Regions from separate parts of the Bacillus sp. SORGH_AS_0510 genome, predicted to be linked through region 4. Evidence: riboswitches for the same ligand, from Rfam matches in the RefSeq annotation. Region 4 holds a riboswitch; each other region holds the start of a gene.

The links. A riboswitch is a leader RNA that binds a small molecule or an ion and turns the genes downstream of it on or off. The one in region 4 is predicted to bind S-adenosylmethionine.
Region 1: linked by a shared signal. The riboswitch ahead of mtnK (S-methyl-5-thioribose kinase) and the one ahead of QE429_RS05225 (methionine ABC transporter ATP-binding protein) in region 4 are both predicted to bind S-adenosylmethionine.
Region 2: linked by a shared signal. The riboswitch ahead of QE429_RS06745 (methionine ABC transporter ATP-binding protein) and the one ahead of QE429_RS05225 (methionine ABC transporter ATP-binding protein) in region 4 are both predicted to bind S-adenosylmethionine.
Region 3: linked by a shared signal. The riboswitch ahead of QE429_RS07210 (methionine biosynthesis PLP-dependent protein) and the one ahead of QE429_RS05225 (methionine ABC transporter ATP-binding protein) in region 4 are both predicted to bind S-adenosylmethionine.

The regions. Positions count from the first base shown of each region.
Region 1 covers NZ_JAUTAU010000001.1:3,703,024-3,708,918, forward strand. Annotated here, with positions in the region: gene QE429_RS18910 (pyridoxal phosphate-dependent aminotransferase) at 1-1,168, opposite strand, end outside; gene QE429_RS18915 (carbon-nitrogen family hydrolase) at 1,289-2,074, shown strand; SAM riboswitch class I at 2,183-2,340, shown strand; gene mtnK (S-methyl-5-thioribose kinase) at 2,446-3,630, shown strand; gene QE429_RS18925 (DUF2087 domain-containing protein) at 3,676-4,257, opposite strand; gene QE429_RS18930 (thiamine pyrophosphate-dependent enzyme) at 4,387-5,895, opposite strand, start outside.
Region 2 covers NZ_JAUTAU010000001.1:1,340,859-1,346,753, reverse strand. Annotated here, with positions in the region: gene sufD (Fe-S cluster assembly protein SufD) at 1-872, opposite strand, end outside; gene sufC (Fe-S cluster assembly ATPase SufC) at 894-1,679, opposite strand; gene QE429_RS06755 (MetQ/NlpA family ABC transporter substrate-binding protein) at 2,083-2,922, opposite strand; gene QE429_RS06750 (methionine ABC transporter permease) at 2,937-3,605, opposite strand; gene QE429_RS06745 (methionine ABC transporter ATP-binding protein) at 3,598-4,623, opposite strand; SAM riboswitch class I at 4,788-4,895, opposite strand; gene QE429_RS06740 (O-acetylhomoserine aminocarboxypropyltransferase/cysteine synthase family protein) at 5,029-5,895, opposite strand, start outside.
Region 3 covers NZ_JAUTAU010000001.1:1,424,627-1,430,521, forward strand. Annotated here, with positions in the region: gene QE429_RS07200 (bifunctional homocysteine S-methyltransferase/methylenetetrahydrofolate reductase) at 1-385, opposite strand, end outside; gene metC (cystathionine beta-lyase) at 388-1,575, opposite strand; gene QE429_RS07210 (methionine biosynthesis PLP-dependent protein) at 1,575-2,687, opposite strand; SAM riboswitch class I at 2,832-2,946, opposite strand; gene QE429_RS07215 (polysaccharide biosynthesis protein) at 3,390-5,219, shown strand; gene QE429_RS07220 (sugar transferase) at 5,255-5,869, shown strand; gene QE429_RS07225 (DegT/DnrJ/EryC1/StrS family aminotransferase) at 5,891-5,895, shown strand, end outside.
Region 4 covers NZ_JAUTAU010000001.1:978,319-984,213, forward strand. Annotated here, with positions in the region: gene QE429_RS05205 (sensor histidine kinase) at 1-799, shown strand, start outside; partial or broken gene QE429_RS05210 (ABC transporter ATP-binding protein) at 986-1,925, shown strand; gene QE429_RS05215 (ABC transporter permease) at 1,944-3,056, shown strand; gene QE429_RS05220 (ABC transporter permease) at 3,057-4,202, shown strand; SAM riboswitch class I at 4,389-4,494, shown strand; gene QE429_RS05225 (methionine ABC transporter ATP-binding protein) at 4,636-5,649, shown strand; gene QE429_RS05230 (methionine ABC transporter permease) at 5,639-5,895, shown strand, end outside.

The DNA.
Region 1 (5,895 bases), 2.7 Mb from region 4:
ACATTTCTAAACAACTAATTCTTCTGACAGCTTCAGCCAACCGATCTTCGGATGATAATAACCCTACACGAACAAAGCCCTCACCGAATTCACCAAAACCAATACCAGGTGCAACCATAATGTGTGCTTGGTCAAGCAGGATTTCAGCAAATTGTGCGGATGTGTACCCGTCTGGTACCTTAAGCCATGCAAAAAAAGACCCGTTAGGCGCTTTCACATCCCACCCAATCGAACGTAGACCGTTAATTAACACACCTTTTCTGCGTTCATACAGTTCGTTTAATTCTTTTACACAATCTTGAGACCCAGTTAAGGCAGTAGCTGCTGCTTCCTGAACAGCTCCAAATATACTTACATAAAGATGATCCTGAAGAAGTTCAATCGCTGAAATCACACTCTCATTCCCCACAGCAAAACCAACACGCCAGCCCGCCATATTATAGGTTTTAGATAGTGTGTAGATCTCGATTCCTACTTCTTTTGCCCCTTCGGTTTCTAGGAAACTGATTGGTCTATGACCGTCGAAACCGATGGCACCGTAAGCAAAATCATGAACAACACAAATATTGTGATCGTTTGCTAGTTTCACTGTTTCTATGAAAAATTCTTCAGTGGCAACAGCACCAGTAGGATTATTAGGGTAATTCAGAAACATGACCTTTGCTTTTGATAACGTATCGGAAGAAAGTTCGTTGTAGTCAGGTAAAAATGCATTTTTCTCCCTCAATGGCATTGTAACCATGTCTGCTTTTGCCAGTGCAACCCCCGACCAATAATCCGGATAGCCAGGATCGGGTACAAGAATGGTATCACCCGGATTTAACAAACATTGAGGAATCTCCACAAGTCCTGCTTTGCCCCCAAAAAGGATAGCCACTTCCTTATCAGGATTGATCGTTACGCCATACTCTCTAAAGTAAAAATCAGCTGCAGCCTGCTTTAAATATCTATGCCCCTGAAACGGAGAATATTTATGATTGATCGGGTTAGCTGCCGCCTCCTGTAATTTGGACACGATATGTTCCGGTGTTGGCTGATCAGGGTTTCCTTGTCCTAAATTTATAACGTCATGCCCTTCGGCAATATACTCACCAACCTTCTTTACAAGGCCTGCAAAAAATTGTTTTGGCAGACTATTTAAAAGCTCTGATGGTGGAAATTGTTTCATTACTCTCTCACCTGCTAACTCTTTACAAATTTTTGTTGAAATTCTAGTCACAAATGATATAACTTTTATAACAGCTTGTAAAGAAAAAATTCTGATATTTCGAACCGGAGGGAAAATTCCTTGAAATTAAATATTTCTTGTATACAAATGGATATCGCCTTTGGTAATCCAACTGAAAACTATCTTGCCGCAGAAAGACTAATCGAAATGGCAATGGAAACCAAACCTGACATTCTCGTCTTACCTGAACTTTGGACTACCGGATATGACTTAACACGACTTGATGAAATTGCAGATAAGCAAGCGAAACAAACGATACAATTTCTACAGGAGTCAGCTAAAAAGTATCAAGTTCATTTCGTGGGAGGATCCGTTGCAAACCATAATGAAAACGGAGTAAAAAACACTTTGATCATCATTAACAAAGAAGGCCAATTGATCCACCAATATAGTAAATTGCATTTATTCAAGCTCATGGATGAGCACCTTTACTTAGAGGCAGGTACAGAAAAAGGCTTATTCCAATTAGACAATCAGTCGTTTGCTGGGGTTATTTGTTATGACATTCGTTTTCCAGAATGGATCCGAGCTCATAGTTCAGAGGGGGCTGAGGCGCTATTTGTTGTTGCGGAATGGCCCAAACCTCGCCTAACTCACTGGAGAGCCTTGCTAATTTCTCGTGCCATTGAAAATCAATGCTATGTAATTGCATGTAATCGTTCTGGAAGCGATCCTAATAACAAATTTGCCGGGCACAGTATGATAATTGATCCTTGGGGTGAGGTCATCGCTGAAGCTGGAGAGGCAGAAGAAATTCTATCTGCAGAATTAAATATGGACCTTGTCAAAGATATTCGCAGCCAAATTCCAATCTTCGCAGACAGAAAGCCAGAATATTACCGTTAGACTGTTTTAAAAGTTAAAAATTAATATTGTTTTCAAAATTTAGTTGACACCTCTCTTTTCAACCTGTTATAGTTTTTATCATACTGAAAAAATAGAATATTAGATTTACTCTTATCACGAGCAGGCTGAGGGATTTGGCCCTTTGAAGCCCAGCAACCGACCATACAACAACTAAAGTAGTGCGCTAAAGAAAGTGAATGCGCAGGAAACTTTATATGGCACGGTGCTAATTCCAACAGAAGGATGTCCTTTCTGAGAGATAAGAGGTGTGAAGAATAGATCTCTTCTAGCCTCTTTCAGATAAGAAAGAGGCTTTTTTGTGCGCAAAGCCAAAGCACAAACTGAGCCTCCAAATTTAGGAGGAATTGAAAATGAGTCTACTAAAACAATCAACTTACCAACCATTAACTGAAGCCTCTGCTATTAACCTAGCTCTTGATTTAAATATTTTCACAGAAAAAGCTGACCTCACTTGTAAGGAAATTGGTGATGGCAATCTTAATCTTGTCTTTCACTTGGTAGATCAAGAATCAGGAAAAAGTGTCATTATTAAACAAGCGCTCCCTTATGCAAAGGTCGTAGGAGAAAGCTGGCCATTAACACTTAAACGAGCAACCATCGAAGCAGAAGCCTTAAAGATATTTGGTCATATTGCACCTAACTACGTTCCAAAGGTCTACTACACGGATGAAGTTCTAGCGGTAACTGTTATGGAGGACTTGTCCCACCTTATAATTGCTCGAACTGGCTTTATTAGAGGCGAAACGTACCCGCTTATTTCTAAGCACTTAGGAGAATATCTCGCTAAAACAATATTCTTCACTTCAGATTATGCCTTAACCCCTGCTGCAAAAAAGGCACAGGTACAGAAATTTATTAACCCAGAGCTTTGTAAGATAACTGAAGATTTAATCTTTACAGATCCGTTCTATGACGCGGAAACAAATGAATTTGAGGTTGGCTTGAAGCCTGAAGTAGAAGAGCTTTGGCAGGATGAAGAGCTAAAGTTCCACGTGAATGTATTGAAAAGAACCTTCTTAACTGAGGCTGAATCACTCCTTCATGGAGATTTGCATACTGGAAGTGTTTTTGCTGACAATATTGAAACAAAAGTTATCGATCCTGAATTTGCCTATTATGGACCTGCTGGTTTTGACATTGGTCAAGTATTTGCCAATCTACTCTTCCAAGTTATTGTGAATGTACCTAAGCGCGATTTGTTTCTAACTCATGTTGAAACAGTGTGGAATGTTTTTGAAGAACAATATACTCAATTATGGAATACTGAAAATAAAGAACCATTAGCTAAAACACCTTCATTTTTACAATTTCAACTGGCTAAATTCTTCGAAGATTCAATCGGCTTTGCCGGTTGCGAGTTAATCAGAAGAACTATTGGTCTCGCTCATGTAGCTGATTTAGATGGAATTGCTGATGAAGGATCAAAATTAGCTGCCAAACGTTTAACGCTAAAGTTAGGAAAAGTCCTTGTAAAACAGCGAAAAGAAATAAAAGACCTTCCTGCTTTCATTCGCACAGTTAAAGAAGTACTCTAATGAAGAAACAGGAGGTTGACTAGTTTACAGTCAACCTCTCTTTAATTATGGCTTAGCCCACATTTCTTCTGGGTTTAATTCATATATACTGTTTTCTCGATACATATAATGATTAATAATGAATTCTCGTCGGATTGTTGCAAAATCATCATGGAATTGCTTAATATACTCGTTTAAATCTTTTTCTTCGTACTTTGTTCCTGCTTTCAACCCCTTCACGATGTGCTCAAAAACGATTAATTTTTTCTTTCTTTGTGCCGGTATGCTTTTTAATTTACCATCCTTCGTAAAGAAATTATCCAAGACCTTTTGTCTTTCCATACTAGCCTCTACCATGTTTCCAAGCTCCTCTCCTCTTTTTTCAAGCAGCTGTGTAAGAACTTGTGCCTGCTGTTTAATCATTGATTCATTTAAATAGAAGTAAATCGTATTTTTATCTCTTCTTTCATACACCACATGAATTTCCCTTAATTTTTTTAAATGATGAGTAATGGTCGGAGCTGTTAGCCCAAGTTTGCCAGCGATCGCCTGACCATGTAAAGGCCCTTTTGCTAATAGAGCAACAATTCTTACTCTTGTTGGATCACCCATAGTTTTATAAAAGGCTACTAAACGGTTTAGCTGCATCATCGTTATACACCCCTAATTTCGATATTCATCTAATTAGATATATATCAAAATTTAATTTTTCTGTCAATCATAAAAGCAAAAGAAAAAGCAAAGTGCGCATGACACTTCGCTTTCTCAACCACCAAATTATAGAAGTGGATTCTCATGTTTAGCCTTTAATCGCTGCCATCTTTTTTCAACTTCATCCTCAAACTCTTCTAAAATAGGTTTATTTTCATCTTTTAATAAGTGTTTTGTTTTGCCCATATATTTCAACCACTCTGCCAATGGTATCCGTTTGTTCTTTTCCTCCGGATTGTAAGTGATTGTTGTAACCCCTTGTTCTACTTCGTAAAGTGGGTAGAAACATGAATTTACAGCTGCTTCAACAATTGTGGTACCGTATCGATCATCTGATTTCCAGTTTAGCGGGCAAGTAATTAGAAGCTTTCCATATACAGTTCCTACATTCTGTGCGTACCACTGAGCTTTTGCCCCTTTTTTAATAAGGTCTTGAGGGAAAGCTTCTGAGCCTGTAAACACATAAGGAATATTAGTTGATGCCATAATTTGCGCTGTATCCTTATGATGGAACGCCTTTCCTCTTTGCATTTTTCCGACTCCAGATGTACTTGTCATATGACCAATCGGTGTGGAATACGACATTTGCGAACCAGTATTCATGTACCCTTCATTATCATATTCAAGCATTATTAGCTTATGGCCGCGAAGTGCCGTACCAATTGCTGAACCCATACCGATATCCATACCGCCATCTCCGGTAATCATAACAAACGTTGCATCATCAGATACTTGGATTTCACCGCGCCGCTTTAGTTCCATAAATGCCTCAACTGTACCCGATAGGGTTGCTGCACCATTTTGGAATAAGTTATGAATCATTGTTTGCTTATGTGAAGTATGCGGATAAGCTGTTGTTGTCACATAAGCACAACCTGTTTGGAATAATGTAACAATATCTCCTTCAATGCCTTTAAAGAACAGCTCCAGACCAGCAAATATGCCACATCCGGGACAAGCACCATGACCTGAGGCAATCCTCTTTGGTTTACCAGTAAGGGCACGAAGCGGCGGGATTTTCACCTTTAACTTATTCGTTTCCTCATCCATTTTCACATCAATTAATCCTGATTTATATACATCACCATGTTGCGGTAAAATAACTGGCTTTAGTATTTTCTCAGGGTTACCTGGGATATGGCCATAGTAATCAAATGGTTTCTCGGCATAGCCTTTGATCTTTGCTTCAATAGCCATTTCAAAAAACTTCTCAGCATCACTTGCATAGAAATCTTTTCCACCAAGGCCGAAAACACGGCTTAGTACAATAGTTTGGTTATTACGGTCATCCTGTAAAGCCGACTTAACTTCATGCGTTAAGTTAGGGCCATTGGCTCCATAAGAATCTGCCCGTTCACCAATTAGCAAGGATTTTACATTTTTTAGCGCTTCTCGAATCTCCCTGGCAGGGAACGGACGAATAATATTCGGACTGATGACCCCGGCTTTAATTCCCTTGGCACGGAGCTGGTCCACTACATCTTTAGCTGATTCTGCTGCAGAATTTAATAGGAAGAGAGCCACTTCTGCACCTTCCATTTTATATAAATCAAGAACAGGGTATTCCCTTCCAGA
Region 2 (5,895 bases), 360 kb from region 4:
ACAACTGTTTTTGTATCACCGTATGAACCGTCACCAATTAGGTTGGTTGTGTTTTCAGAAATAGTGTTACCTTCGTTCATTAATCCTAATGCCCATTCAATACGAGCATCTCTTCCAGCAACACCACGGCGGTTAACATACGTAGTTGTTCCTTTTGCAAGATAATCCACTGCACCGTAAACAACTTTCGCATTCGCATTAGCGATAACCTCTGTAAGGATGTTTACGATTGAATTTGATTCTTCAATCGTTGAAATATAGTTTTCAACATAAGTAACTGAGCCATTATCTTCTGCAACAACAATCACGTGGTTAAAAAGGTTAGCCTCAGCATGATCATGAACGTAAACCGCTTGAATAGGTTCAGCAATTTCAACGTTTTTTGGAATGTATAAGAACACCCCACCGTTCACTAATGCCGCATGAAGAGCTGTAAGACGGTGCTCATCAGCATTAATAGCTTGTGTCATATAGTATCTTTTCAACAGCTCTCCGTGCTCTCTTGCTGCTGTAAAAATGTCTGTAAAGATAACTCCCTTATTCTTTAATTCTTCTGATAGAGATAAAAAGGCAGGAGTTTGGTTCCTTTGAATATATAGGTTTTTATCAGCTGCATCTACATCAACTAATGCCTTTACTTCTTCTGGCAGTTCAGCAAGTGAAGCATACGCTGCACTTTTAACTGTATGTTGATCAAACTGAGTGAAATTCCATTTATCAATTTTTGTTTTATCAGGTCTTGGCATTGGCAGTTGTTCAAAACTCTCTAATGCTTTGAGACGGAACGCTTCAAACCAAGCAGGCTCGTTCATTTCTTTCGAAAAGGAGCTTACAAAACCCTTATCAAATGGTAATTTTGTTTCTGTTGTCATTGTAATCCTCCTAACACTCTCTTACGCTTCTTGCCCAACTGTTTCATCTTCAATTCCAAGCTCTTGTTTGATCCAGTCATATCCTTCTGCTTCTAAGCGTTGTGCTAGCTCTGGTCCGCCTGATTTTACGATACGGCCCTGCATCATAACGTGTACATAGTCAGGAGTGATATAGTCTAAAAGACGTTGATAGTGAGTAATAACTAGGCATCCGAATTCTTCGCCACGCATTTCATTGATACCTTTAGAAACAACTTTTAATGCGTCGATATCTAGACCTGAGTCAATTTCATCTAGGATCGCAATTTTTGGTTCTAACATCATTAATTGTAAGATTTCGTTACGCTTCTTCTCTCCACCAGAGAAACCTTCGTTAAGGTAGCGCTGAGCCATATCTAAATCCATTTCAAGGAATTCCATTTGTTTATCCATCTTACGGATGAATTTCATGAGGGAAATTTCGTTTCCTTCGCCAAGGCGGCTATTTAATGCTGAACGTAAAAAATCGGCATTTGTTACGCCGTTGATTTCACTTGGGTATTGCATTGCTAGGAATAGACCTGCACGAGCGCGCTCATCTACTTCCATTTCAAGAACATTTTCACCATCTAAAACAATGCTGCCGCTAGTTACTTCATATTTAGGGTGACCCATAATTGCAGATGATAAAGTGGATTTACCAGTTCCGTTAGGACCCATGATTGCATGGATTTCTCCACCTTTTACTTCAAGGTTTAATCCTTTAATAATTTCTTTCCCATCAATTTCTACATGTAAATCTTTGATCGTTAAAGTTGATCCAGCCATATCTATACCTCCGAAAAGAAAGTGTTGTATCATGCAGACCGGGATTGGTCTGTAACTCTATTCTCATTTTATTCTCATTACAATCTTATAACAAATGAAATGTATTAGCAACTCCTAAACAGTAAAAACAATACCCCTATTTTCATTAAGCTGTTGCTAATTGAGAATAAGAAGTGTCTTTTAAAGAATTTTCTGATAAAAAATCCCTAATCCCAATATGTAAAAATACACTCGGTTAAAATCATACCTTATTCTTTCAGCATTTGCCAAGTGATTTTGGGTGCAATATCTCTTCTATTTTTACCCAATAATGACGTTTCATGTATGACTTCAGAAATACAAAAAGTCAGTGAGTAAATCACTGACTTTTCCTATTTTCTTCTTATTTAATATCGTTCGATTCTTATTCAGAAACAGGTACAACTGCACCTTTATATTTATCAAGAATGAAGTCTTGAATTTTTTTTGAATGAAGAACTTCTACAAGTGCTTTAATCGCAGGTTTGTTTTCGTCACCTTTACGCACAGCAATCACGTTCACGTAAGGAGATTCTTTATCTTCAATTGCAATAGAATCCTTCACAGGGTTTAATCCAGCATCAATTGCATAGTTAGAGTTAATTAGGACTGCATCACCTTCACCATTATTGAAGATTTGTGGTAAAAGCTTCGCTTCATAGTTTGCATCAAATTTTAAATCCTTTGGATTTTCAACAACATCTTTTAATTCAGCTTTTGTTTTATCAATGCCATCTTTTAGCTTAATTAATCCTTGTGCTTCTAGTAATGAAAGTAGACGGCCATGGTCAGCTACAGAGTTACTCATAATTAAGTGAGCACCCTTTGGAAGGTCACTTAACTTTTTGTACTTTTTAGAATAGACACCGATTGGCTCGATGTGAATGCCGCCAGCGTTAACAAATCCGTAGTTAAATTCTTTGTTTTGAGATTCTAAGTAAGGGATGTGCTGGAAGTAGTTAGCATCTAATTCTTTTGAAGCCAATGCTTTGTTTGGTAATACATAGTCAGTGAAAGTTGTAATTTCCAGATCGATTCCTTTTTCTTTCAATAATGGTTTTGCTTGTTCTAAAATTTCAGCGTGTGGAACAGTAGATGCACCAACTACTAATTTTGTAGTACCGCCTTTTTCTGAAGTACCTTCAGATTTTTCTTCTGATTTGCCACAAGCAGCAAGCGCAAGGGCTAATGTTAAAGCTAGTAAAACGGATAACCATTTTTTCATGTTGAACTCTCCTTTTATCTTTTATCTAATTTAGAAGTGATGAAATCACCAATTAACTGAATGATGAACACGACAATTAAAATAATGACTGTAGCCACAAAAGTTACGTCATTTTGATTTCGTTGGAAACCATAGTTATAGGCAAGGTTTCCTAATCCCCCTGCGCCAATGGCTCCTGCCATCGCTGTATATCCCACAAGGGCAATTGCTGTTACGGTAATACCGGAAATAAGTGCTGGCATAGATTCGGGTAATAGTACCTTCCAAATAATCGTTCCAGTAGTTGCACCCATTGATTTTGCCGCTTCAATGACACCTTTATTAATTTCCCTTAGACCAATCTCTACCATCCTTGCATAAAACGGTGCAGCCCCGATAATTAGTGCTGGTAACGCTGCGTCTTCACCAATCATGGTTCCTAATAGGAAGGTTGTAAACGGGATTAATAACACAATTAAAATAATAAATGGAATCGAACGGAAAATATTCACAATACCACTGATGACCGTGTTAACCGGTTTGTTTTCCCATAAGTTTCCTCTGGATGTTAGGAAAAGCAGCAGTCCTAAGAAGGTGCCTAGAATAAAGGTAACAAGGACGGAGATAGCCGTCATATACACCGTATCCTTCGTGGCTTCCCACATCATAAGCCAATCGACATTTGGAAAAAGCTCATTAATCATTTGTTACCACCTCCAAACCAACCTGCTGGGAACGAATAAAGTCTATTGCTTTGTTTACTTCTTTGTCGTCACCATCAAGATGAATAAAGAGAGTACCATATGAGCCGCTTTGTGTTTGTGAAATTTTCCCCTGCAGTATATTAACTGTTACATCATGCTGTTTAATTAGATTCGTAATGAGCGGCTGCTCAGCTGATTCGCCAATGAAAGTCAATTGAACAACCTGACCGGAATGGTAACGTTCGAGCAAATGTTCAGCCGTTTCTTTCGTTTCTTCCGGCTCTGTCACCTGCTGTACAAATCGTTTCGTGATTTGCTTTTGCGGGTTCTTAAATACATCTAATACGGAGCCAAGTTCAACTACTCGACCGCTTTCCATAACCGCCACCCGGTGACAAATTTTTCGGATGACATGCATTTCATGTGTAATCAACACAATAGTCAAACCTAGTCGCTTGTTGATATCGACTAATAACTCTAATATTGAATCGGTTGTTTGAGGGTCAAGCGCTGACGTCGCTTCATCACAAAGAAGTACCTTCGGATTGTTTGCTAGTGCTCTAGCAATCCCTACTCTTTGCTTTTGTCCCCCGCTCAGCTGTGAAGGATAGGCGTTTTCACGTCCCTCAAGTCCTACAAGCTTAATGAGCTCATTGACTCTTTTCTGTCTCTCTGCACCCTTGATCCCTGCAATTTCAAGAGGAAAGGCAATATTTTCACTTACTGTTCTTGACCACAATAGGTTGAAGTGTTGGAAGATCATGCTGATCTCCTGGCGTGCCTTACGCAGCTCACTACCCTTTATTTTTGAAATCACTCGACCTGCTACAGTGACAGTCCCATCCGTTGGGATCTCTAAGCCATTTAGCATCCGAATTAACGTACTTTTTCCTGCACCGCTATATCCGATGATTCCGAAAATTTCCCCTTCTTGTATTTCTAAATTTACTTCATCGACCGCTTTTAGCTGACCCTGTTTAGAAGGGAAAATCTTACGGACATTATTTATTGAAATCACTTGTAATCACCCGCTTTTTATCCTATTTATCTAAAATTCAGAAAGAATATCATATGACTAGTTGTTTATATATAGAGTTTGACTGTTTAGATGAAAAGATTCTATTTTAGGAAAATAAAAAGCCTTCCTGCACAGGCAGAAAGGCATTAGTAAAATAGACCTTTCTCCCATCTCCCAAAGCAATCGCTTTGTGTGAATTGGCACCATTTCAATGTAACATTGACGGTTGCCGGGCTTCATCGGGCACATCCCTCCACCTCTCTTGATAAGAGCTTACAGCATCTATATTCAATTAACAGATTAGTCAAATTAAGTAATCTTTTAACACGAAAGCTATCGTATCATGGATAAAAAGGGGTGTCAATAAAAATATCTTTACATTTTCTATTTTTTCATCTGGAAAATTTAAGCATTGGCTTTCGCTGATACCAGACCTGTTGCTGTTTCAATAGCTGATTCAAGATCGTCAATTAAGTCCTCGACATTCTCAATCCCGATTGAAAGACGGATTAAATCCTCTGAAACACCAGCCGCCCTGAGTCCTTCCGCATCTAATTGTTGATGCGTTGTACTTGCCGGATGAATGATTAAGCTTTTTGCGTCACCCACATTAGCTACATGGGCCCACAGGGAAAGGGAATCAATCAGCTTTGCCCCTGCTTCTTTTCCACCTTTTATGCCAAAAACAACCATGGAACCTGCACCTTTTGGTAAGTATTTTTTCGCTAATTCATAATCAGGATGTGATGGATGCCCAGGATAGGATACCCAATCTACTGCAGGGTGGTTTAATAAATATTCGACAATGGTTTTTGAATTAGCTACATGCTCCTTCATTCGGACATGTAGTGTCTCTAATCCCAACGTAAATTGGAAGGAGTTTTGCGGGCTTAAAGCCGGACCTAGGTCACGTAATAACTGTACACGCGCCTTTACGATATAGGCTAGGGCACCTAATGCCTCTGCATAGACAAGATCATGGTAGCTTGCATCAGGAGTTGTAAAGCCAGGAAATCTGGAAGAATTCCAATCGAATTTCCCTCCATCAACAATGATACCTCCTGTTGTTGTACCATTTCCTAACAACCACTTGGTTGCTGAGTGAACCACAATGTCAGCCCCAAACTCAATTGGTCTGCATAAATACGGCGTAGCAAAGGTGTTATCAATAATTAGAGGTACCCCCGCCTCATGAGCAATCTCTGCTACCTTTTCAATATCCAGGACACGCAAGCTTGGATTCCCAATTGTTTCTGCAAAAACAGCCTTTGT
Region 3 (5,895 bases), 450 kb from region 4:
ATAATTGTTCACGGAAGCTCCGCTTTAATTCTTCAATGGTAATAGAATCCGGCTTAATTCCTCGGTTCCCGCCAATAGTTCCGAGTACGTACGAATGACTTTGGACGGCTGCTTTTTTTGCAATCGCGACTGCCGCACTATTAATCTCCTTCACAGAATCCTCCAAACCATATCGCTGCAGCTTTAAATAATTGGCCGCATACGTGTTGGTCTGAATAACATCAGCACCCGCGTCGATATAAGCTTGATGAATCGTTTGGATATGCTCTGCCTGAGAAAGATTTAGCTCTTCTAAACAGCTATCCTTTCCATATGAATGCAATAAAGTACCCATGGCTCCATCGGCTATTAGGATTTGATTTTTTAATTTCTCTAAAAAACTCATTGCTATTCTCCCCGCTCGAATACTAGATGACTACTTCTTACTTTCTCAAACGCCTGTGAAAAATCTTTAATTAAATCATCTGGATTTTCCAAACCTACCGAAAGACGAACTAGGCTATTGGTAATCCCGCGTTTTTCTCTTTCTTCTTGTGGCATAGCGGCATGAGACATTTTTGCCGGGTAAGAAAGAATGGATTCGACTGCACCAAGGCTGACAGCGAAAACAGGGATTTCCACATTGGCGAGGAAGGTTCGAAGTGCATCTTCACTCTCTAATTCAAAAGATAGGACGGCTCCAGGCCCCACTGCTTGTTTTTTCTGAATGTGGTATTGTGGATGACTTTCAAGCCCTGGATAATGGACCTTTTTGACAAGCGGATATTGATTTAAAAACTCTGCAAGTTTAATAGCTGATTTCTGTGATTGCTCCAAACGAACATGAAGTGTTTTTATCCCTCTTAGTACGAGCCAGGCATCTTGGACACCCAATATGGCACCAAATCCATTCTGTAAGAAGCCTAATCTTTTCGCCAAGTCTTCATCCTTAACTACAGCGAGTCCGGCAACGACATCACTATGTCCTGATAAAAACTTCGTTGCGCTATGGAGGACAACATCAGCCCCTAATTCCAATGGCTTTTGGTGAGAAGGGGTAAGAAAAGTGTTGTCGACAAAAGTTAAGGCACCCAATTCCTTTGCAAGACTGCTAATGTCCTTAATATCGGTTACTTTCATCAACGGATTGGAAGGTGTTTCAATGTAAAATGCTTTAGTATTCGGTCTCACCGCTTGCTTTACTTCCTCTAAATTGGTCATATCCACAAATGTATGTTCAATGCCGAAGCGGGTAAGTACCTGTGTAACCATCCGGAAAGTACCACCATATACATCCTCAGTAATGACGACATGGTCACCAGCAGAAAGCAGGAGGAAGGCTGTTGAAATGGCTGCCATACCAGATGAAAAAGCAAATCCTTTTACACCGCCTTCCAGTTCAGCAATCACATCTTCCAAGGCTTCCCTTGTTGGATTTAAGCTTCGACCATAATCGTATTTACCGAATTGATCGAAATCAAATTGGTGGAAGGTGGAAGCATGCTGAATGGGGACACTTACTGCGCCTGTAGTCGGATCCACTTTATGCTGATTATGAAGAAGCCTCGTTTCAAAGGTATAGTCTTCGTGAGCCATTATGCAGTCACCCCTTGTTTCACATTGGCAAAAGCCCTGGTTAAGTCTTCAATTAAATCTTCTGCATCTTCAATCCCTACGGAAAAACGCAATAATCGATTGCAAACACCAGCTTGGATTCGAACCTCTTCAGGGATGTCGGCATGTGTTTGTGTGGCAGGATACGTTATAAAGCTTTCTGTTCCACCGAGACTTTCTGCAAAAGTAATGAGCGATAATCCTTGCAGGAATGGATTCACCCAAGCTTCATCTTTCACACGGAAAGAAACCATTCCACCGCGTCCAGGATAAAGAACATCTGTCACATCTTCATGGTTAGAAAGAAACTCGACCACGGTTTTTGCATTTTTTTCGTGCCGTTCCATTCGAAGAGACAAGGTTTTCATTCCGCGCATTAACAGCCAAGAGTCGAACGGGCTGAGTACGCCTCCTGCTCCGTTATGATGAAATGCCAGTGCTTCACATAGTTCCTTCCCTTTAGCGACAATTAACCCTGCAAGTACATCATTATGACCACCTAAATATTTGGTTGCACTATGAATGACGATATCAGCACCAAGCTGAATCGGCTGCTGTAATAGGGGAGTATAGAAGGTATTATCAACAATCAATAGAATTCCGTGCTTCTTGGCAATTCTTGAAACCTCGGCAATGTCCGATTGCTGCATTAGTGGATTAGTAGGTGTCTCCAAAAAAATAGCTTTCGTTTGAGGCGTAATCTTACCCTCGATTTCTTCCGGACAACAGGTATTAACATATTGAGTTTGTAATCCCCACTTTTTAAAGCCTTGCTCTAATAAGCGGTAAGTTCCCCCGTATAAATCTTCGCTTACCAACCATTCATCGCCTGATTGAAACAGAGAAAGAATCGTGAATATAGCAGCCATTCCTGAACTGCAGGCAAATCCTTGATCCCCAGCTTCTAAATCAGCAATCGTTTTTTCTAGGAGCTGACGTGTTGGATTACCGGTCCGACTGTAATCAAACCCTGTTGATTGCCCAATGCCTTCGTGTCGATAAGCAGTGGAAAAATATACAGGCGGGTTTACAGTACCTGTTGCAGTCTCACTACGGTTTCCAATTTGGGCTAATTTTGTATCAATTTTGTACATAACGTTCACTCCTTTTATTAATGGTTGAGGGGGAATGGTTTTCGCTTTGGTGATTTAGTGCTATAAGGTACTAAAGCTTATAGGTAAACAAAAAAGCCTTCTTATAAGAAGAAGACTTTGGTATGTACGACACACTTGTCATTCTTCTTATCTTGCAAATTAGTAATTTGCAGGACTTAGCACCTTTTCAATGAACATGGGTCCATTGAAGGTTGCTGAGGCGTCGCAGGGCCATTCCCTCAACCTCTCTTGATAAGAAATCAATTATTTAGATTATTTATAAAATTTACTACAGTTTAGCGGGGGTGTCAAACTTTTTTTTGGTAAGTTTAAGAATGGTTTTACCAGTAAAAATTAAAAATTATTGAATTGACATGTTCTGTATAAAGAACTATTATAATTGATATAGACTCATTTTGAGAACGTTTCGAATAGATAAGTTATTTCAATAAAATTTCAGAAAAAATTTTACAACATTTGTTCTATATTAAGAACAAATTTAAAGGTGTTCTCCTTTATGGTGATGTCTCCTATCCAATATCAATGGAGGCACTCGGTCATGCTGTGGGCCTAAAGCCTTAGACGCAAGTCGTCGGTAGTGTGATGTGAGGGCAGGTTAGATGCCTGAAAAAAAGACTTAAGTATATACCCTTTTAAAGAGTATATACTTAAATCTTTTTTCAAATAAAGGGGAGGAAACGAATGACCTATAAACAAAGATTACCACTATTTGTAAGTGTAGATTCTTGTATTGTTCTTACCGCAATTTTCTTTAGTTACTTTCTAGTAAACGCTACCCTCGAAGTGATAACCCTCCCAGCTGTGTTTAGCTCTATTGTTATTTTATTTTGTCATCATTATCTTTCATTTAAATTCAAGTTATATAAAAAAGCCTGGGTGTATGCGAGTGTGGGAGAATTAATCAGTATAGTGAAGGTGGAAACTATCACGATTATGATTGCTGCACTAGTACAACAACTAATATTTCATGAAACATTTACTAGGTTGCTAATTGTTACATGGCTGCTTAACTTGACATTTATAGGAGGTATCCGTTTTTGTTGGAGAGCCCTTCAAGATACTTTCATGCAAAAACATGATAATCAAAAGAGAACACTCATTGTAGGGGCAGGATCTGCAGGAATGATGGTAGCAAGACAACTGAAAAAGAATAATGAATGCAACTTATTACCGGTAGGCTTTATTGATGATGACGAAAAAAAGTATAAGCTGGATATTTTGGGAATACCAGTCCTTGGTGGGGTGGAAAAAATTGAAGAAATAGTAAAACGACAAAAGATCGAAAATATTGTTATTGCTATCCCATCATTAAATAAACAGCAGTTAAATAAGATATTTTTAGAATGTGCTAAGACAAGTGCTAAGACACAAATCCTCCCTCTTCTAGAGGACTTAATGACAGGGAAGGTGTCGGTTCAACAATTTCGTGACGTTTTAGTGGAAGATTTATTAGGTAGAGATCCAGTGGAGTTAGATATTAATAGTATTGCAGAGAATATTACAGATAAAGTTGTCCTGGTTACAGGAGCTGGTGGATCAATAGGTTCTGAAATTTGCCGGCAATTATCTAGCTTCACCCCGGAAAAGTTGATATTAGTAGGGCATGGTGAAAATAGTATTTATACAATTGAAATGGAGTTAAAAGAAACTTATAAAAATTCAACAATAGATTTTATTCCCGTTATTGCGGAGCTACAGGATGAAAAGAAAATGATGGCAGTCATGGAGGAATATCAACCGGAAGTTGTTTATCACGCTGCCGCACACAAACATGTCCCACTTATGGAAAATAACCCTGAAGAAGCAGTGAAAAATAACATCATTGGCACAATGAATGTAGCTAAAGCAGCAAGCTGGCATGGAATTAAAACATTTGTCATGATTTCTACTGATAAAGCCGTTAACCCAACTAGTGTGATGGGAGCAACCAAAAGGCTTGCTGAAATGATTATCCAGCACTTGAACAGAGAAAGCACTACAAAATTTGTTGCTGTTCGTTTTGGAAATGTTCTTGGGAGCAGAGGGAGCGTAATTCCACTCTTTAAAAGCCAAATTGAAAAAGGGGGACCTGTTACGATTACACACCCTGATATGGTTCGGTACTTTATGACAATTCCAGAAGCTTCAAGGCTTGTACTACAGGCAGGGGCTCTAGCAAAAGGAGGTGAAATCTTCGTCTTAGACATGGGAGAGCCTGTAAAAATTGTTGATTTGGCCAAAAACTTAATTAAGCTTTCCGGTAATTTAATTGATGATATAGGTATTGAGTACACAGGGATGAGGCCGGGTGAAAAATTATTTGAAGAGCTATTGAAAGATGAAGAAGTCAATGAAGATCAAATCTATCCGAAGATATATATTGGTAAAACATCTGACCTATATATAAGTGAAATCGAGGAGCTTATTTCAACCTATGCCCATCTAAATAAGTACGAACTAAAGAAGAAACTCATAGAGCTTTCAAATCATAAGGTTATGCATCCAAGTACATTGAAGAAAATATCGATTTAAAAAATGTTATGAATTAATTATGGGGAAGTGAGTATGTGAAGAGAATGTTAGATCTACTTATTTCTTTGTTATTGTTAGTTTTGTTTTCTCCCATTTTTTTAATGGTGGCTATTTTAGTCAAATATAGACTTGGTTCTCCAATTCTTTTCAGACAACAACGCCCTGGATTGAATGGGAGACCTTTTTTTTTATATAAGTTTAGAACGATGAATGATAGGAAGGACAAAAAGGGCGTGTTACTTCCTGATGAGCAGAGATTAACTTCAGTTGGACTATTTTTAAGAAAGTTCAGCCTAGATGAGCTGCCACAGTTATTGAATGTGTTAAAAGGAGATCTCAGCTTAGTAGGTCCCAGGCCATTATTAATGGAATATCTCCCTCTTTACACTGAAGAGCAAGCGAAAAGGCACTTGGTTAGGCCTGGTATAACAGGTTGGGCGCAAGTTCATGGGCGTAATGCAATCACCTGGGAAGAAAAATTTAAGCTGGATGTTTGGTATGTAAAACATCATACCGTATTACTAGATATCAAGATTTTACTATTAACCATAAAAAAAGTAATCCGCCCTGAAGGTATATCTGAGGCTAATCATGTTACTGTTTCTCGATTTACAGGAACAAGCATAAAGGATAAAGAGGGGCATGGCTGAAAAATATAGGGGGTGTATGAATTGTT
Region 4 (5,895 bases):
TCCCATCCTTTACATAAAGGTCGAACTCCAGCCCATTTACAGCTTAGTGACGATTCTTTGTTTTTTAATTTTTACCATGGCACACCTGTATCAAGAGAAACTGGAAAAAAATGAAGCCCAGATCGATACGATGCGAAAAACGCTCCACAGGTTAACGAAGAATATCAATGAAAATACCGAATACATCCGCCAGTCGGAATACACCTTTAAATTAGAGGAACGGAATCGAATTTCACAGGAGATTCATGATAAAATCGGCCACTCCATGACGGGGGCTCTTTTTCAAATGGAGGCAGCCAAACGTTTGATGGAGAGCGACAAGCAAAAAGCCACCGAGCTCTTGCAAAACGCCATCAACATCTCCAAGGAGGGGATTGAGAAGATTCGCATGACGTTGAAAAATATGAAGCCGCCGACCGAACAAGTGGGGATAAACCGGATGAAGCTTTTGCTCGATGATTTCAACGCGAAGCAATCCATCAAGACCGTCCTAACCTATGAGGGAAATTTAGACCACATCACGCCGATTCAATGGAAAATTATCCATGAGAATGTCACGGAGTCATTAACGAATGCCATGAAATATTCAGGTGCAACACTGGTTTCTGTGGATGTTAAAGTACTAAACAAAATCATCCGTGTTGAAGTGAAGGATAATGGCGTCGGCACGGAGATGATTAAGAAGGGTCTTGGGATTATGGGGATGGAGGAACGGACGGCTTCTGTGGATGGTAAAATCATTGTGGATAGTACGCATGGGTTTTCGGTCACGACTCTGTTGCCGATCACACAAGCATGAGGTTTTTAGCTCAGAACCTACCGCCGTGAAGTTTTTCATATAAGACGACGTTGCCCAACCAGTCACCATGATCATTTCACAAGCAAAACATGAAGATTCTCATGTAAAAAGAATGAACGATTGCACTTATGCAGGTTCATTCTTTTTTTTATACTTGAACTATACAAGGGAGCAGGGGTGAATAGGATGAACGTGTTAGAAATTAGAAACTTAACGAAAAAATTCAGTGATTTTATTGCTGTCGACCATATGAGCTTATCCGTGAAAGAAGGAGAAATATTTGGGTTCCTCGGATCCAATGGGGGCGGGGAAAAGTACGACCATTAACATGATTGCCGGCCTCTTACGCAGCAACGAGGGGACGATTTCCATTCTCGGTAAGGATACGGCCAAACACAGTCGATACGCCAAAATGAATATTGGAATGGTGCCGCAGGACCTCGCCATTTACGAGGACATGACGGCCTATGAAAATGTGAAATTTTTTGCTGGTCTGTATGGCCTGCGCGGAGCGGAATTAAAGGAACGGGTCGAAGAGGCCTTAGAATTTGTTGGATTACAAGATCGCCATAAAAGTTATCCGAAAAGTTTTTCCGGCGGGATGAAACGCCGCCTAAATATTGCCTGTGCCATTGCCCATCGACCAAAGCTGATTATCATGGATGAGCCAACGGTCGGCATCGACCCACAATCGCGTAATTACATCCTCAATTCGGTCCGCAAGCTAAATGAGATGGGCTGTACGATCATTTACACGAGCCACTATATGGAGGAAGTCGAAGAAATCTGCACGCAAATTGCTATTATCGACCATGGAAAAATCATTGCAGAAGGCACGAAGGAACAGCTGAAATCAATCATCACCAATACAAAGGATTTGTGGATAGAGGTCAAATCAACGGAACACGTGAACGTTCAAGCCATTAAGGAAATTAAAGGGGTCGAAGCGGTTTCAATCGATGAAAACATTATTAAAATTAACTCGGATACCGGCGTTAACAACTTAAATCACATCATTGAGCACTTTATGAGCGAGCATATCGAAATCCGTTCGCTGCAGGAAAAAGCGCCAAACCTAGAGACGGTCTTTTTAACGTTAACCGGCAGGAATTTACGGGACCAATAAGGAAAGGAGGGAACGACCATGAACATTTTCAGTATTGCTTGGAAGGAAATCAAATCAGATTTCCGTGACAGAAGAACCTTGTTTTTCATGCTCCTCTTTCCGATTGTCTTGATGCTTGTCCTGGGAACCGCCCTGTCGAATACGTTTACGACGAGTCTTCCTGTGGATGATATCCACGTGTTATACACAGATACGACAAAGGGAGAGAACTTCCAGCCCTTCATCACGGAGGTTAAAAAGTCGGGCGTTCATTTTAAAAAAGCCACCGATGAACCCAAGGCAAAAAAAGACGTGCAGCAAAGTAAAGTGGACGGCTACGTAAAGGTAACAGATGAGGGGCTTCAGCTCTTTCTCAATAATAGCAACAGCATCGAAGCAAATATCCTTCAAGGCATGCTTTCTGCCTATGTCGACCGATACAATATTGCCACTGAAATCATGAAGGCGGCGCCGGATAAGATGGCCATTGCTTTTTCCGAAGAAAGCAACGGGAATTTTATCAAAGAAACCTCGCTTCAACCTGATAAGCAACCGAGTTCGATGGACTATTATGCGATAGTGATCACGACAATGATTATCTTGTACGGGGCGATGTCAGCTAGTTCGTTAATTGTGGAGGAACGTGTGAGAGGGACGGCAAATCGTCTGATTGCCTCTCCGATTCGAAAAAGTGACATTTTTATCGGAAAAGTACTTGGAAGTCTTGTTAGCAGCAGCATATCTGCCTTGCTCGTGGTTCAGTTGAGCAAGCTGTTATTCGATGCGAATTGGGGCGATCATGAAGGGATGGTCTACCTGGTACTCTTGACGGAGATTATTTTTGCAGTGAGCCTAGGGATTGGGATTAGCTTTTTGTCCAAAACACATGCTGCTCCAAAAGTGATCATTACACTCGTTGCCCAGTTGTCCTCCTTCTTTGGCGGGTCTTATTTTAGAATTGTGAATCCTGAGGGTTTCTTCAAATTTATTACGGAACTTTCTCCCCTTACCTGGATGAACAACGGCTTAACGAAATTAATCTATGCGAATGACCTTTCTGCGGCCATCCCTGCAATCTCAATTAATTTGGCTGGGTCACTCCTATTTTTACTAGTAGCAGTTATTTCTTTAAAAAGAAGGGAGGGGCTATAAATGAAAGATATCCTCTGGATAATTCAAAACACCTTACGTATGACGTTTCGCAAACGGAAAAACATCATCATGTTTCTCTGTATGCCGTTGGTTGGGATTTTCATTGCGCTGCTTGCCTATGGAGGGGGGCAAACACCAATCCTTGCAATAGGCGTCGTGAATCAAGATAAAAGTGAGATTACGGACCATACGATTGAATTTCTCAAAGGGCTAGAGAATGTAAAGGTTTCCGAGGTGAACACCGCACAGGGAAAGGAACGGGTGACATCCGGTAAGCTGGACTCTGTAATTACCTTTGAAAAAGGATTCTCGGAAAGCGTGCTGAAGGGTTCGCCTAATCATATCGAGATTAGCTCCATCAAAGGGGCAGCCGTGACTGGCTTCGTGAAATCGTATTTATATCAATATATTAATAATCTAGCAACCATCAGCCGAGCAGCAGAGGGGAATCAGCCGCTGTTCGAGCAGATGGTGGCGGACTATCAGCAAAGCCACTATAAGCTTGCGACTCATTCGGTGGAGGATGCATCGAAAAATAAGTATATGACCAATCAAACGATCGGCTTTTTGATTATGATTATGCTGATGTCGGCTGTGAATCTATCAGAAATCATTCTTTTGGAAAAAGAACAGCGGACCTACTACCGTTTACTATCGACACCAATCAATGCCAGGAAGTTTTTACTAGCGAATGTGGTCGTGAATATGATCGTTATGACCGTACAGATGTTAATTACGCTAACAATCATGAGAACGGTTTTTGATATGGGCGTGAACGTATCTTTCTGGGAAGCGGCCTTTGTCATGATCCTTTTCTCCTTGATTTCGGTCGGGTTGTCATTGGTGATTATCTCTTTTGCCAACAGCCGGAATGCTGCGAGTGCATTGCAAAACTTAGTCATCATCCCAACGGTTATGCTCTCCGGCTGTTTTTGGCCTGTGGAAGTGATGCCGAAAGCGTTGCAAAAAATCGCAGAATTCCTGCCGCAGCGCTGGACATTAGACACTCTAACGAAACTGCAGGAAGGAAGCAGCTTCAGCAGCCTGTACCTACACTACATCATCCTATTCGCCTTTGCCGCGGCCTTCTTCCTCATCGCCGTGTATCGGTTCAGCAGGAACAACACGACACAGAACTTTATCTAGTAGAGCGGGGACAGTCCCCCGGCGCTTTAGCGCACCGGGGGACTGTCCCCAAAAAAATTTTTTAGAGTACCTAAATAGTTGATTTGATAATAATGGAAACACTTACAATAGTAAAATAATATTTTCTGAGGATTGACAAGATAAAACTAGATTAGTAATATCAAAAATGTTAAAAAAAACTAATAATTCTTATCGAGAGCGACCGAGGGACTTGGCCCTATGACGTCCGGCAACCCCCTAATTGGGAAGGTGCCAATTCCAGCAGAATGACTTTCATTCTGAAAGATAAGCTTGAAATAATTGTTTGTATTTCGATGCTCCTTTCAGATGAAAGGGGCATTTTTTTTATGGAAAAACCAACTATTTCTCCCTTGTTAATTGGAGAAAGGAAAAAACATAAAATATCGCTTATTTAGAAAGAGAGGTCCTCGTTATGATTGAAATTCGTCATCTAACAAAGGAATATAAAACGAAAAATGGCACGGTCAAGGGAGTCGATGACGTTTCCTTAAATGTTCAACGAGGCGAGATTTATGGCATCGTAGGCTACTCTGGTGCAGGGAAAAGCTCGTTGCTCCGCTGCATCAACCTATTGGAACGGCCGACTTCGGGAAGCATTGCTGTCGATGAGACGGACCTTATTTCTTTAAAAGGGGAGAAGCTACGCTTAGCCCGATTAAAGATCGGCATGATTTTTCAACACTTTTACCTCATCAGTCAGAAAACCGTGTATGAGAATATTGCTTTTTCACTGAAGGCGGCTAACTATCCGAAGAATCAAATCAGCACTCGTGTGATGGAATTACTAGAAACGGTGGGACTTGCGGATAAGCGCGATGTGTACCCAGCCCAGCTGAGCGGAGGACAAAAGCAGCGGGTAGGGATTGCACGGGCACTCGCCAATAATCCAACAGTCTTATTATGTGATGAGGCAACCTCCGCACTCGATCCGACCACAACCAAGTCGATCTTGAATCTATTAAAAAAGATCAACAAGGAGCTTAACATTACGATTATTCTCATCACACATGAGATGGATGTAGTGAAAGAAATTTGCCACCGAATGGCGATCATGCAAGACGGCAGAGTCATTGAAGAGGGTGCGGTCTACGACATATTTGCTAATCCCCAAGCGGAACTCACCAAAGAGTTTATTGATAGTGTGGTTTCCTTTGACATTCCGCAATCAATCCTGTCTAGCTGTGATGGTCCTATCATCAAGGTGTTATTTAAAGGAAAAGTCGCCGGAGAGGGTGTCATTTCCGATATGTTGCAGACATTCAGTCTAAAAGGGAACTTCCTCCATGGTTCGATTGAATATATACAAGAATTGCCTTTGGGCATTTTCATTATGGAACTGAAAGGTGCGAAGGAGGAAGTTTCCTCGGCGCTTCAATACATCGAAGACCGTGCGGCACAAGTGGAGGTGTTACATAATGGGCATTGATTTTCAGCATCTGGTGGAGCTCATCCCTGATATCAATACAGCTTTTTTACAAACGATCTACATGATTCTGATATCCTTAGCGATTTCCATCGTCATTGGCCTTCCAGTAGGAATCCTGTTATTTGTTACTGACAAAGGCTTGTTTTTACAAAACCGCTTCATTCAAGTAACGATGGGATTCTTGGTGAACTTGATTCGTTCGATTCCATTTATTATCTTGCTGGTGGCGCTTATACCATTAACCAA